Regions from separate parts of the Mesorhizobium sp. BAC0120 genome, predicted to be linked through region 3. Evidence: predicted binding sites of a transcription regulator. Region 3 holds the regulator's gene; each other region holds the start of a gene.
What was found. Region 3 encodes LexA, which represses DNA repair genes until DNA is damaged. Its sites were predicted from a motif close to TGTTCNNNNTGTGTTCNG; they were not measured.
Positions count from the first base shown of each region.

Region 1: the regulator LexA is predicted to act here: its motif matches at 1,617-1,634, upstream of SAZ10_RS05220 (sel1 repeat family protein).
Region 2: the regulator LexA is predicted to act here: its motif matches at 1,213-1,230, upstream of SAZ10_RS06195 (single-stranded DNA-binding protein).

Region 1 covers NZ_JAWRCU010000002.1:369,146-372,422, forward strand. Annotated here, with positions in the region: gene SAZ10_RS05210 (DUF2147 domain-containing protein) at 1-284, opposite strand, end outside; gene SAZ10_RS05215 (hypothetical protein) at 480-1,478, shown strand; gene SAZ10_RS05220 (sel1 repeat family protein) at 1,756-2,022, shown strand; gene SAZ10_RS05225 (ABC transporter substrate-binding protein) at 2,289-3,277, shown strand, end outside.
Region 2 covers NZ_JAWRCU010000002.1:570,006-573,282, forward strand. Annotated here, with positions in the region: gene uvrA (excinuclease ABC subunit UvrA) at 1-20, opposite strand, end outside; gene SAZ10_RS06195 (single-stranded DNA-binding protein) at 1,346-1,849, shown strand; gene SAZ10_RS06200 (VOC family protein) at 2,110-2,520, opposite strand; gene SAZ10_RS06205 (MarC family protein) at 2,517-3,176, opposite strand.
Region 3 covers NZ_JAWRCU010000005.1:160,664-163,940, reverse strand. Annotated here, with positions in the region: gene SAZ10_RS13790 (hypothetical protein) at 1-880, opposite strand, end outside; gene lexA (transcriptional repressor LexA) at 1,178-1,894, shown strand; gene SAZ10_RS13780 (ComEC/Rec2 family competence protein) at 1,851-3,277, opposite strand, start outside.

The DNA of each region.
Region 1 (3,277 bases), on a different contig from region 3:
AAGGAGTCTCCTTCGAGCCTTCCCTTGCCTGAATAGGTCTTGCCGTCGGCAGGGTTGGTGATCGAGCCGACGTATGTGCCGTCGCCTCTGGGCGTCATCCTGCCGATCTGCTGCCCGGCATAGCGGCCGTCCTTCAGACTGATGCAGAGGGCCCTGCCGCAATTGGATATGGCAGCCGTGTCGCCAGGCTTCGTCCTCCAACGTCCCACGACCATGTCGGCAGAGAAGGCCGAACCCAAGGTTGACGCCGCGACCAGGACTCCGAGAATTATTGCTCTTGCCATGACTTGCCCTTTTGAGGGGGAACGCGAAGTCAGGCCCACTGTTCCCCGAGTTTTTGAGCCCCAAAAAGGCCGCTGGCCCGTCTCGAAATTGTCCCATGCCCCTGATCCCTAGTCGTCCTGAGCTCTCGACGATCAGGATGTGAGGGGCGCGCTGAGTGCGCGAAGTGGAATATGCGTAGTTTTTGCGTTGCACTCATGGCGGTGCTGATGGCCGCGGGCATGGCGCGCGCGGCACAGCCGATCCAAACCAAGCAGGACGTGCTCGCCTGGATGAACGCATACGATCCGAAGCGCGATTTTGCCCGTGCACCATCGGTCATGAAGAAGGCGAGTAACATCGGCGTGCTGAGCGATCCGGAGGCAGCGGGTATGTATGTAGGCTTCATGGCTGGGATGATCGCCTCCAGACCTGAGAAGGCCGACGCCACGGTCCAAAAACTGCTCGTCATTCGCCCGGCCGATTACTGGGCAATTGTCCGCGCCATCGCCTATTCCGGCCATCCCGACTGGCCGGGGCTCATGACCCGGTTCGCGCCGAAGATGCCGACCCGCGAACTGATGGCGCAGCGTTATCTCGATGGCAAGCTGCCGACGCCGGCCACTCGCGTCACCGAAGAGAAGACATCGTGGAGCGACCGCTTCAATCCCGCCAACTGGTTCTCCGGGAAGGACAAGGAGAAGCAGGTTGCTCTCGACGAGCGTCCGGAGATGCTCGACGTCTACTGGGGCTATTATTTCGCCACCCGAGGTTCCTGGCCCCTCGAACGCATGATCAGGATGCTGCCCTGGGCGGACGAGCGCGACAATGTCGAGAAGCTGACAATTGGCAGCATGGCCAAGTACACGCTCGCGATGAACGCGTCGCGTGACACCAGGGTGCTCGGATTTCTCAAGGGGCTGCGGGTGCAGCAGACGGATGAGAAGACCCTGAAGCAGCTGTCCGAGACGATCGAAGCCGCCGAGACGGCAGAGACCTCGGAGCTGCGCAGGACCGCGCTCGCCCGGATGGAGGACCTCAAGCGCCTGGGCCCAGGCAACAAACGTGATATGGCTTTGTGGGGCAAGATCGGTCAGGGCGTGATCTCTTTGGGATGCGTCGCCGCGGCCGCGACCGGCCAGGCCGCTCTGGGCCTGCCCTGCGTGATTGGAGGCGCGGCCTCCTCGGCGGCGCTGTACTATCTGACGTCGCCCTGAACGCCCGTTTCCTCGAACCTCACGCGATTCTTGGTAAGCAAGGAGTTGATATCAGGGGCCAGAATTTTCCGATCATTTTCGGCGAAGTGTCGGTAAATCCGGCATCCGTATCGTTAATGGTTTCTCGCGTTTACCCATTGTTTTAGCTTTGTTTTCGGCAAATTAAGCAAGCCATTTAACGGCGGATTCAAGGCTCCGCCTCATCCTCCTGAACCATCGGACGGGAGCGTTTCGGGGACAAAGAAACGCCTCTCAGGAGAGTGACAGGGGACGAAAAATGGCACGTTTTGAAATTCTTGAAGCAGGCATCGGCTCGATCGGTTCGAATGCTCAGGCCGACATCCTTTTGGAGCTCGGCATGATGTATGCGACGGGTCGCGACTGCGAGACCGACATTGTCGCCGCGCACAAATGGTTCAACATCGCGGCTATCAAGGGCTCGGCCCGCGCCGCCGAACTGCGCGCGGAGCTTTCGGCGTCGATGACCAAGGCGGAGATCGCCCGGGCGCTCCGCGAAGCGCGCGAATGGATGACGATGCACTGAGAAGTGAGTTCCTTCCGCCGGACGTGCTCCAACACGCTGGCGCAAGGGCATGGCACGGATCGGGCATGGGATGCCTGGGGGACGGTGCCGACAAAAAAGCCGCGACCGGCAGGAACAAAGCCGGCGCGGCTTTCTATTTGCTCATTCATCTCATGGCCTATCTGCGCCAGAGTGACTGGCACTGCCGGACTGCTACGCGGAGATGGCATTGCCGAAGCACGTCGATTATGGAATCGGATGACGTGCTGACCATGGAGGAAACTACAATGAGAATGAAAACAGTTTTGGGCGCGGCGCTGCTGAGCTGGGCGCTCGGCGCGACGGCGGCCCTTGCCGACGACATCACTTTTGCGGTCGTGGGCCCGATGACGGGACAGCTCGCCACAATCGGCGATCAGTTCAAGCACGGGGCCGAAGCCGCGGCCGCCGCGATCAATGCCAAAGGCGGCGTCATGGGCCGCCAGATCAAGCTTGCGATCGAGGACGATCAGTGCGATCCCAAGCAGGCAGTGTCGGTGGCGAACCGCATCGTCGCCAATGGCATCAAGTTCATTGACGGCCATGCCTGCTCGGGCTCGAGCATTCCGGCTTCCGCCGTCTATGCCGAGAGCAACTTTCTGATGATGAGCCCGGCCTCGTCGAACCCGTTGCTCACCGACGATGCGGCCAAGAACGGCTGGACGACGATCATGCGCCTTTACACGCGCGATGATGCGCAGGGCGCCTTCATCGGCCCGTGGATCGCCAAGAAATATGCTGGCAAGAACGTCGTCATCCTGCACGACAAGAGCGCTTACGGACAGGGCGTGGCGGACGCCGTCAAGGCGACGATGAACAAGGACGGCCTGAAAGAGATCCTCTACGAAGGCATCAATGCGGGCGAGAAGGATTATTCCGCGCTCGTGACCAAGCTGAAGGATCTGAAGGCGGACGTCGTTTACTTTGGCGGCTATCACAACGAGGCCGGCCTGATCCTGCGCCAGGCGGCCGAGGCCGGCTTCAAGTTCCAGCTGATCATGCCCGATTCCATCGCCACGCCTGAATTCTGGCAGATTGCCGGTCCCGCAGGCGAGGGCACGCTGTTCGTCTTCCCGGCCGACCCGCAGTCGAAGCCGGAAGCCAAGGAGGCGGTCGAGGCGATCAAGAAGGGCGGCTTCGTGCCGGAAGGCTTCACGCTCTTCACCTATGCCGTGATCCAGGCTTTTGCCCAGGGCATCGAGCGGGCCGGCTCGGACGACCCGGCGGCCGTTGCTGC
Region 2 (3,277 bases), on a different contig from region 3:
ATGAACTTGTGGTCGGCCATGACCATCCATAATGCGAAAATAGGAGCTAAGCGAATCGGCGCGTGGCGGGGCCAGGGCCTGTCGGTCGCCCAAATGTAGTGGGTCGCCGCAATATGTCGAGAGAAGAACGCAACGGAAACACTCTCCCCTGACAACGTCGTGTCAGCAGGAGCGTCAGGCGGAGAACGCGTCGACACAGAGCTCCAGCTGATCCTCAGCGGGCGCGAAGCTTCGCCTGCTGCAGGTAAATCGCCTGCGGCGATCACATTTCACATTCGTGAACCGGTTATGGGTTGACGGCTATTGCCAGAGTGCCAAAATTATAACTGTCTTTTCGATCGCCCGCGAGGCGTAATGCCGCTCACGAGATGTCGTGGGCATCGCGGTGGTCGAAACAGGCATTGGAGCAACCAGACAAGGAGTGGAGCATGAATCCACCGGACCAGTCTGCATCGGCTCTGCATAAAGGCGGGGCCGCGGCCGGTTTTAGTGCCTGAGCGCTCGGCAGACTAGCCAGTCGTTATCATCCACATCGAAGAGACTAAGAGTCGGATCGCGGCGTAAGCCGGTAGGTATCCGAAGAAAACCGGTCGGATACGACCGGAACATTAAGGATCAAAATCCCGAAAGGCCCTGCGCGCTAGACAAAGCGGCAGGGCCATTCTTTTGCCAGACATTCTTTTGCCTACAGCGGAAGCGACTTGGATCAATGCCGCGGGACGGGCAGGCCGCCGGTAGTAATGTCTGTCGTGACGGTCCCGGACACTGTGACGTCCCATTGGCCGGGGGCTGACGGCGGGCGTGACTGGACCGTCTCCGGCTCCGGCTCGGCTAGGGGTTGCGCGGAGCGGACGATACGGGATTTGGCGTCGACGCCCGGCAGCTTTGAGGATGCAGCTGGCTTCTGATCGGCAGATGCTGTTCCACTCGCCACTCCGACGAGGCAGGCCAGCAGTACGGATCGGGGTAGCGTCGGCCAGCTGCGTTTCATCACTGCAGCATAGCCGGAAATGACCCCGTAGCCATGCGCGAAGTTCGATGTCGTCCGGCATCTTCATTGCGTTGAGAGCGCGGGAGCGAGGCCGCCCACCAACATGAGCCATCGAGCGAGCGCGGCGTCATGCACTGCCTGCGGCGAGCGTAGATGAGCAGAAGGCGTGAAATTCAGCCGCAAATGCCTAAATGACGCTTGCATGTCACCAAGCGATGGCTTAGAACAAAATAAGAACAAACTAACTGTGGACAGGGCAGAGAAAATCCACGAGGGCGCGGCAAGGAGTGTGCCGATCGGCTACAGTTCGCCCTTCGACTTGACGACGGTTTCGGACGAGCGCGGAGAAGTATCATGGCGGGTAGCGTGAACAAGGTCATTCTGATCGGTAATCTCGGGGCGGATCCCGAGATCAGGCGGCTGAACTCGGGCGATCCGGTCGTCAATCTCAGGGTCGCCACCACGGAGACCTGGCGCGACAAGAACTCCGGCGAGCGCAAGGACAGGACCGAGTGGCACAGTGTCGTGATCTTCAACGACAATCTCGCCAAGGTTGCCGAGCAGTACCTGAAGAAGGGCGCGAAGGTTTATATCGAAGGCCAGCTGCAGACCCGCAAATGGCAGGACCAGAACGGCCAGGATCGCTACACGACGGAAGTCGTGCTGCAGAAGTTCCGCGGCGAGCTGCAGATGCTCGACACCCGCGGTCAGGGCGGCGACGCGCAGGTCGGCTATTCCGGTGGCGGACGCTCCTCAGATTTCGGCCAGTCGGGACCGAATGATCGCGGCGGCAACAACAACCGCAACGGCGGAGGCGGTGGCTTCTCGCGCGAGCTGGACGACGAGATCCCGTTCTGATCGGCTTTGGCGCGAGATAGAGGTCGCTGGAAGAAGCTTTCTAATCAGAAACGTGGGACGATGTTGGCACCCGGTGACATCCTCTCGAAGCCAGAGCGTTCTGCAATCGCCAGGCGCCGGCGCTGCCCCTCACCCTTACCCTTACCCTCTTCCCGTGAACAACGGGGAGAGGGGATTCTGAGACGTTGCCACCCCCTCTCTCCGTTCTTACGGGGAGAGGGTAAGGGTGAGGGGCAGCGCCAGCCTAAAAACAGCAGGCGCTAGCCGCCATTCCCTGCGAAGAGGATCAGGTTACCATCGAGGTCGCGCACGACGAATGTGCGGGCGCCCCATGGCTCGGTTCTGAGCGCCTGATGGAATTCGGCGCCGCTTCTTTGGTATTCAAGAAACAGCGGCTTGGCGTCGTCGAGTGTAATAACAGCAGATAATAGGTCCTCGGTGTCGCGCAGTTGCGGTTCGATAACTGGTGCCTTGACTCGCCGGAGGTTGAGCTTCGCGCCGTCTCGTTGGACCTGCCCGAAGAATGGCGGATTGCCGTAGGTGAAGGCGATGGAGAAGCCGAGCTTCGCAGCGTAGAAGTCGCAGGATGCTTCTATGTCGGTAACAAAGATCACGGGTTCGGCGCTGAGGGTGAGCGGGCCTGCGCCGGGCCGCGGAGCTTGATCGTTCATGGCGTCAACGCCGCCGGCACGGCAGCGCCCGCCATGACCAGCGCGTGAATTCCATCGGCGACGAACTGTACCGCGAGCGCTGCGAGCAGCACGCCGAGCAGGCGGGTGAGGATCGAGCGGCCTGTGTGGCCGAGGAAGCGGTCGATGCGCTCGGAGAGCACGAAAACCAGATAGGTCAGGATGAGGCAGACCAGGATGATGCCGACCAATGCGCTCTTGGCGGCGAGGCCCTGGAAGGAGCCTGACAAAAGCACGGTCGCCGAGATCGCGCCAGGGCCCGCAATCAGCGGAATGGCGAGCGGGAAGGCGGCGATGTCGTGGATGAAGTCCTTGGTTATCGCTACGCCCGCGCTCTTCTCTTTCCTGTCCTGGCGGCGCTCGAACACCATCTCGAAGGCGATAAAGAAGAGCAGCAGGCCGCCGGCCACGCGAAACGCCGGCAGCGTTATGCCGAGCACGGTGAGGATCGCCGCGCCTGCCACCGCAAAAAGCGCCAGCACGCCGAAACCGATGGTGCTTGCCCGGACCGAGACTTGTGTCCGCTCCTCGCGGTTCATGCCGCGGGTCAACGCGAGGAAGAGCGGCGCCAGGCCGGGCGGATCTATGGTGACCAGGATTGTCAGAAAGGCGTTGAGCAGGCTCTCGTGACTCGGCATCGGATCCCCTCCGGTGTCGGTACGGTATGGGTTTTCCTGCCGCGGCGGAAGATCATGCGTCAGGCTTTGTTGAAGTCCCGATGCCGGGGCAGGAGCTGACA
Region 3 (3,277 bases):
CACCCGCAATGATGGCGAATCCTTTGGCACTCTCACCGATATCACCGGGAAACACAGCCCCTGTCGCAAGTCGGCCGACCCAATTGCCGGAGGCAGGCAGGCCAAAAAACAAAAGCCAAGCGCCGTACCCGCCGACGAAGACATTGGCGCTCAAGAAGTGAGTCAGGCATCCACCAAAAAAGGAGGTCGACATAAGTTTCGTCCTCGCCTTCGCAACGCAAATGCCCCGTGTTCCTGCCGGCAAGTCGCCGATGGAGAAGCCGCTATTGTCGGCAAGAAACTTCACCACCTTCGCGGCGATCGAGTTGCCCTGCAGGCCTGGAAGTCCTCCGGACAAACCCGCCGAGAATCCAGCGATCCACATGTTGCCCTGAACTCTCTCTCGACCAAGTGGTGTTCCGAGGTGTTCGAACACGATGGGGCCAGTAAATGCGCCCCCTCCAATCGGGGCAGCTACACTGACTCCGGTTAGGCTAAGATTGGTTACATACCAATCATCGAACTCCTCGATCGGGACTGGTTTTGGCGCAGGATTCGGCGGGATAGGGGCCGGACTGCCGCCGGACGCCAGCAGGTTCAACTGCTTGAGCGTGTTCATGTTCGGATCGACAACGCCGTCGATGTTCTGAAAGATGCCACTGCTCTTCCAGAAGACCTGAAAGTCCCAGATCGCATCTGCAAGAACTTGTGGGCAGAATTTATTCGGCCCCGCAAGCGGCGGAGCAACGGTAATTCCGCTGAGGATCAGCCCCTTTTTTCCGCCCTTGTCAGTCGGGATCGACCAGAGGAGATCAATGATCTTCTGCTGATCCCGCTGATTGTTCGTCACATTCTGCTTGCGCCACCTCAGGCCGACCGGCCCATCCAGCGTGACAGGCATGCCCCCCTCCTGCAACGGGAATGCTCACTGTATCAGCTTTGAGTATGCTGTCCATCCGCTGCGCCCGCCCCCCGAAGACCGGGATTGCGCTGGCAGTTCGAGAGCAGCACTTGCAAGGATGGATGGTCTGACGCTCTGGAAGGTTGCAGACACCAGCCTTGCAATAGAGCTTCGTTGACCGGATACAGCAAACGTCCCCTTTACGGATTCATTAAAATTTAAACGGTTGCGGAACACAACTGGAACATATAGTGATTGTTCTGGTTTTGTTTTCGCTTCTGATTCTCGGGGCCGCCAATGCTGACGCGCAAGCAACACGAACTGCTTCTGTTCATTCACGAGCGGCTCAAGGAGGCCGGCATCCCTCCGTCCTTCGACGAGATGAAAGAGGCTCTCGACCTTGCCTCGAAATCCGGCATTCACCGGTTGATCACTGCACTCGAGGAGCGCGGGTTCATTCGCCGGCTTCCCAATCGGGCCAGGGCGCTGGAGGTATTGAGGCTCCCGGACTCGATCGCACCCGGCCTCGCGCCGGCGCGCAACAAGTTCTCGCCGAGTGTCATCGAAGGCAGTCTCGGCCGCAAGCCTGAGCCGGTGCGCCAGCGCATCGCCAGCAATGACGACGAAGGGGGCGGCGTTTCCATTCCGGTGATGGGCCGCATTGCGGCGGGCGTGCCGATCGAAGCCATTCAGCACAAGACCCACTCGATCTCGGTTCCACCGGAGATGATCTCCGGCGGCGAGCACTACGCGCTGGAGATCAAGGGCGATTCGATGATCGAGGCCGGGATTTTCGACGGCGATACCGTCATCATCCGCAACACCAGCACGGCCAATCCAGGTGATATCGTAGTTGCGCTGGTCGACGACGAGGAAGCGACTCTCAAGCGCTTCCGCCGCAAAGGTGCCTCGATCGCGCTCGAAGCCGCCAACCCAGCCTACGAGACGCGGATCTTCGGGCCTGACCGGGTCAAGGTGCAGGGCCGGCTGGTCGGGCTGATCCGCCGCTACTGAGCGATGCGGCCGGATCATCGGCTGCTTCATTGTCGATTCTAAGAGAGGCTGGGACCGTATTGGCTGTCGTCGCTTTCGGTTGCGCAGCGGCCTCGGTCGGCTTCTGCCGCTCATATGGCGCCAGCCCCCGCGCCTCGCGCGCGAAGGCCCGATGGGTATGCCAGGGCCGGTACGGCTTGCTGATCGCAAAATCGATTTCCGCGGACATTTGACCGGCGCGCCTCTGAAAACTTACTGACGCGCTGCCTCGCCGGGCGAGATCGCGCTTGGTGAGCACGGTTGGGCCGGCTTCTAGGCACGGGTTTTCTGCTGTAGCGTCGTCGATGACGATCAGCTGAGCGATCGCGCAAAACGGCAGTGCCTCGGCAGCGGTTGAAACATGGACGATCTGCGCCGCACTGACCGAATAGGCGACGCAGACATTTCCTGCGCAATTGAAAGCTTCCTCGCCGGTTTCGGCGAGCTGGCGAGGATCCTCGATCGCCACGTTCTTCGGCTTGGTGAGAACCTCGCTCCCAAGGGCACGCTGCCAGTCCTCGATCGTGAAGCCGTTCGGGCGCATTCGGTTGACAGCCAGCGCGCCATCGTCGGTACGGATTGTCAGCAGCCGCGCATCTTCCGAGATCAAAGCTTCGGGCAAACTGCGTTCCATGATGATCGCCAGGCCGGCGAATGTCAGGGGCACGGCAACGAGCCTGAGCCAAGTTGTCGACACCGTCGCGGCGATCAGCGCCGCAGTGAGCACGGCGACTGCGCTTGCCGGAACAAGCCCTACCCCGTCGATGGGCGACACGTCGGAGATCCATTCGGCAATCACGATCATGGCGGTCAGTCCCTTGCCCATCACTAGAAAGGCCCACTTGTCGAGACCGAACGGCATCAAAATCATGCCGAACACGGCGAAGGGCATGACGATCGCGGACACGATCGGCATGGCCGCAAGATTGGCCACCACGCTGAGCGGCGAAACGCGTTGGAAGTGGTAAGCACCGTATACTGCCGTCGCCGTCCCTGCGACCAGCGATGTGGCGGCCAGTCCTACGGCATGACCGATGATCTTTGTCAGGCCACTCCGGAGCAGGCCTTGGTCCGAACGAATTGCTGGCGGACCGCGTCGTCTTTCAGACCAGGAAGTATAGGCACCGATCAGCGCGGCGGTTGCAGCGAAGGACATTTGGAAACTGGGCCCGGCGACTTCGTGCGGCGAGACAGCGATGATGACGATCGCAGAGATGGCGAGATTGCGCATGCTGAGCGCCGCACGATCGAAGATCACCGCGACAAGCATGATGCCGATCATCAGGAAGCTGCGTTCCGCCGCAACGGAGAAGCCTGAAATGAAGAGATAGATGCCGAGCGCTAGAATGGCTGCGCCGGCAGCGT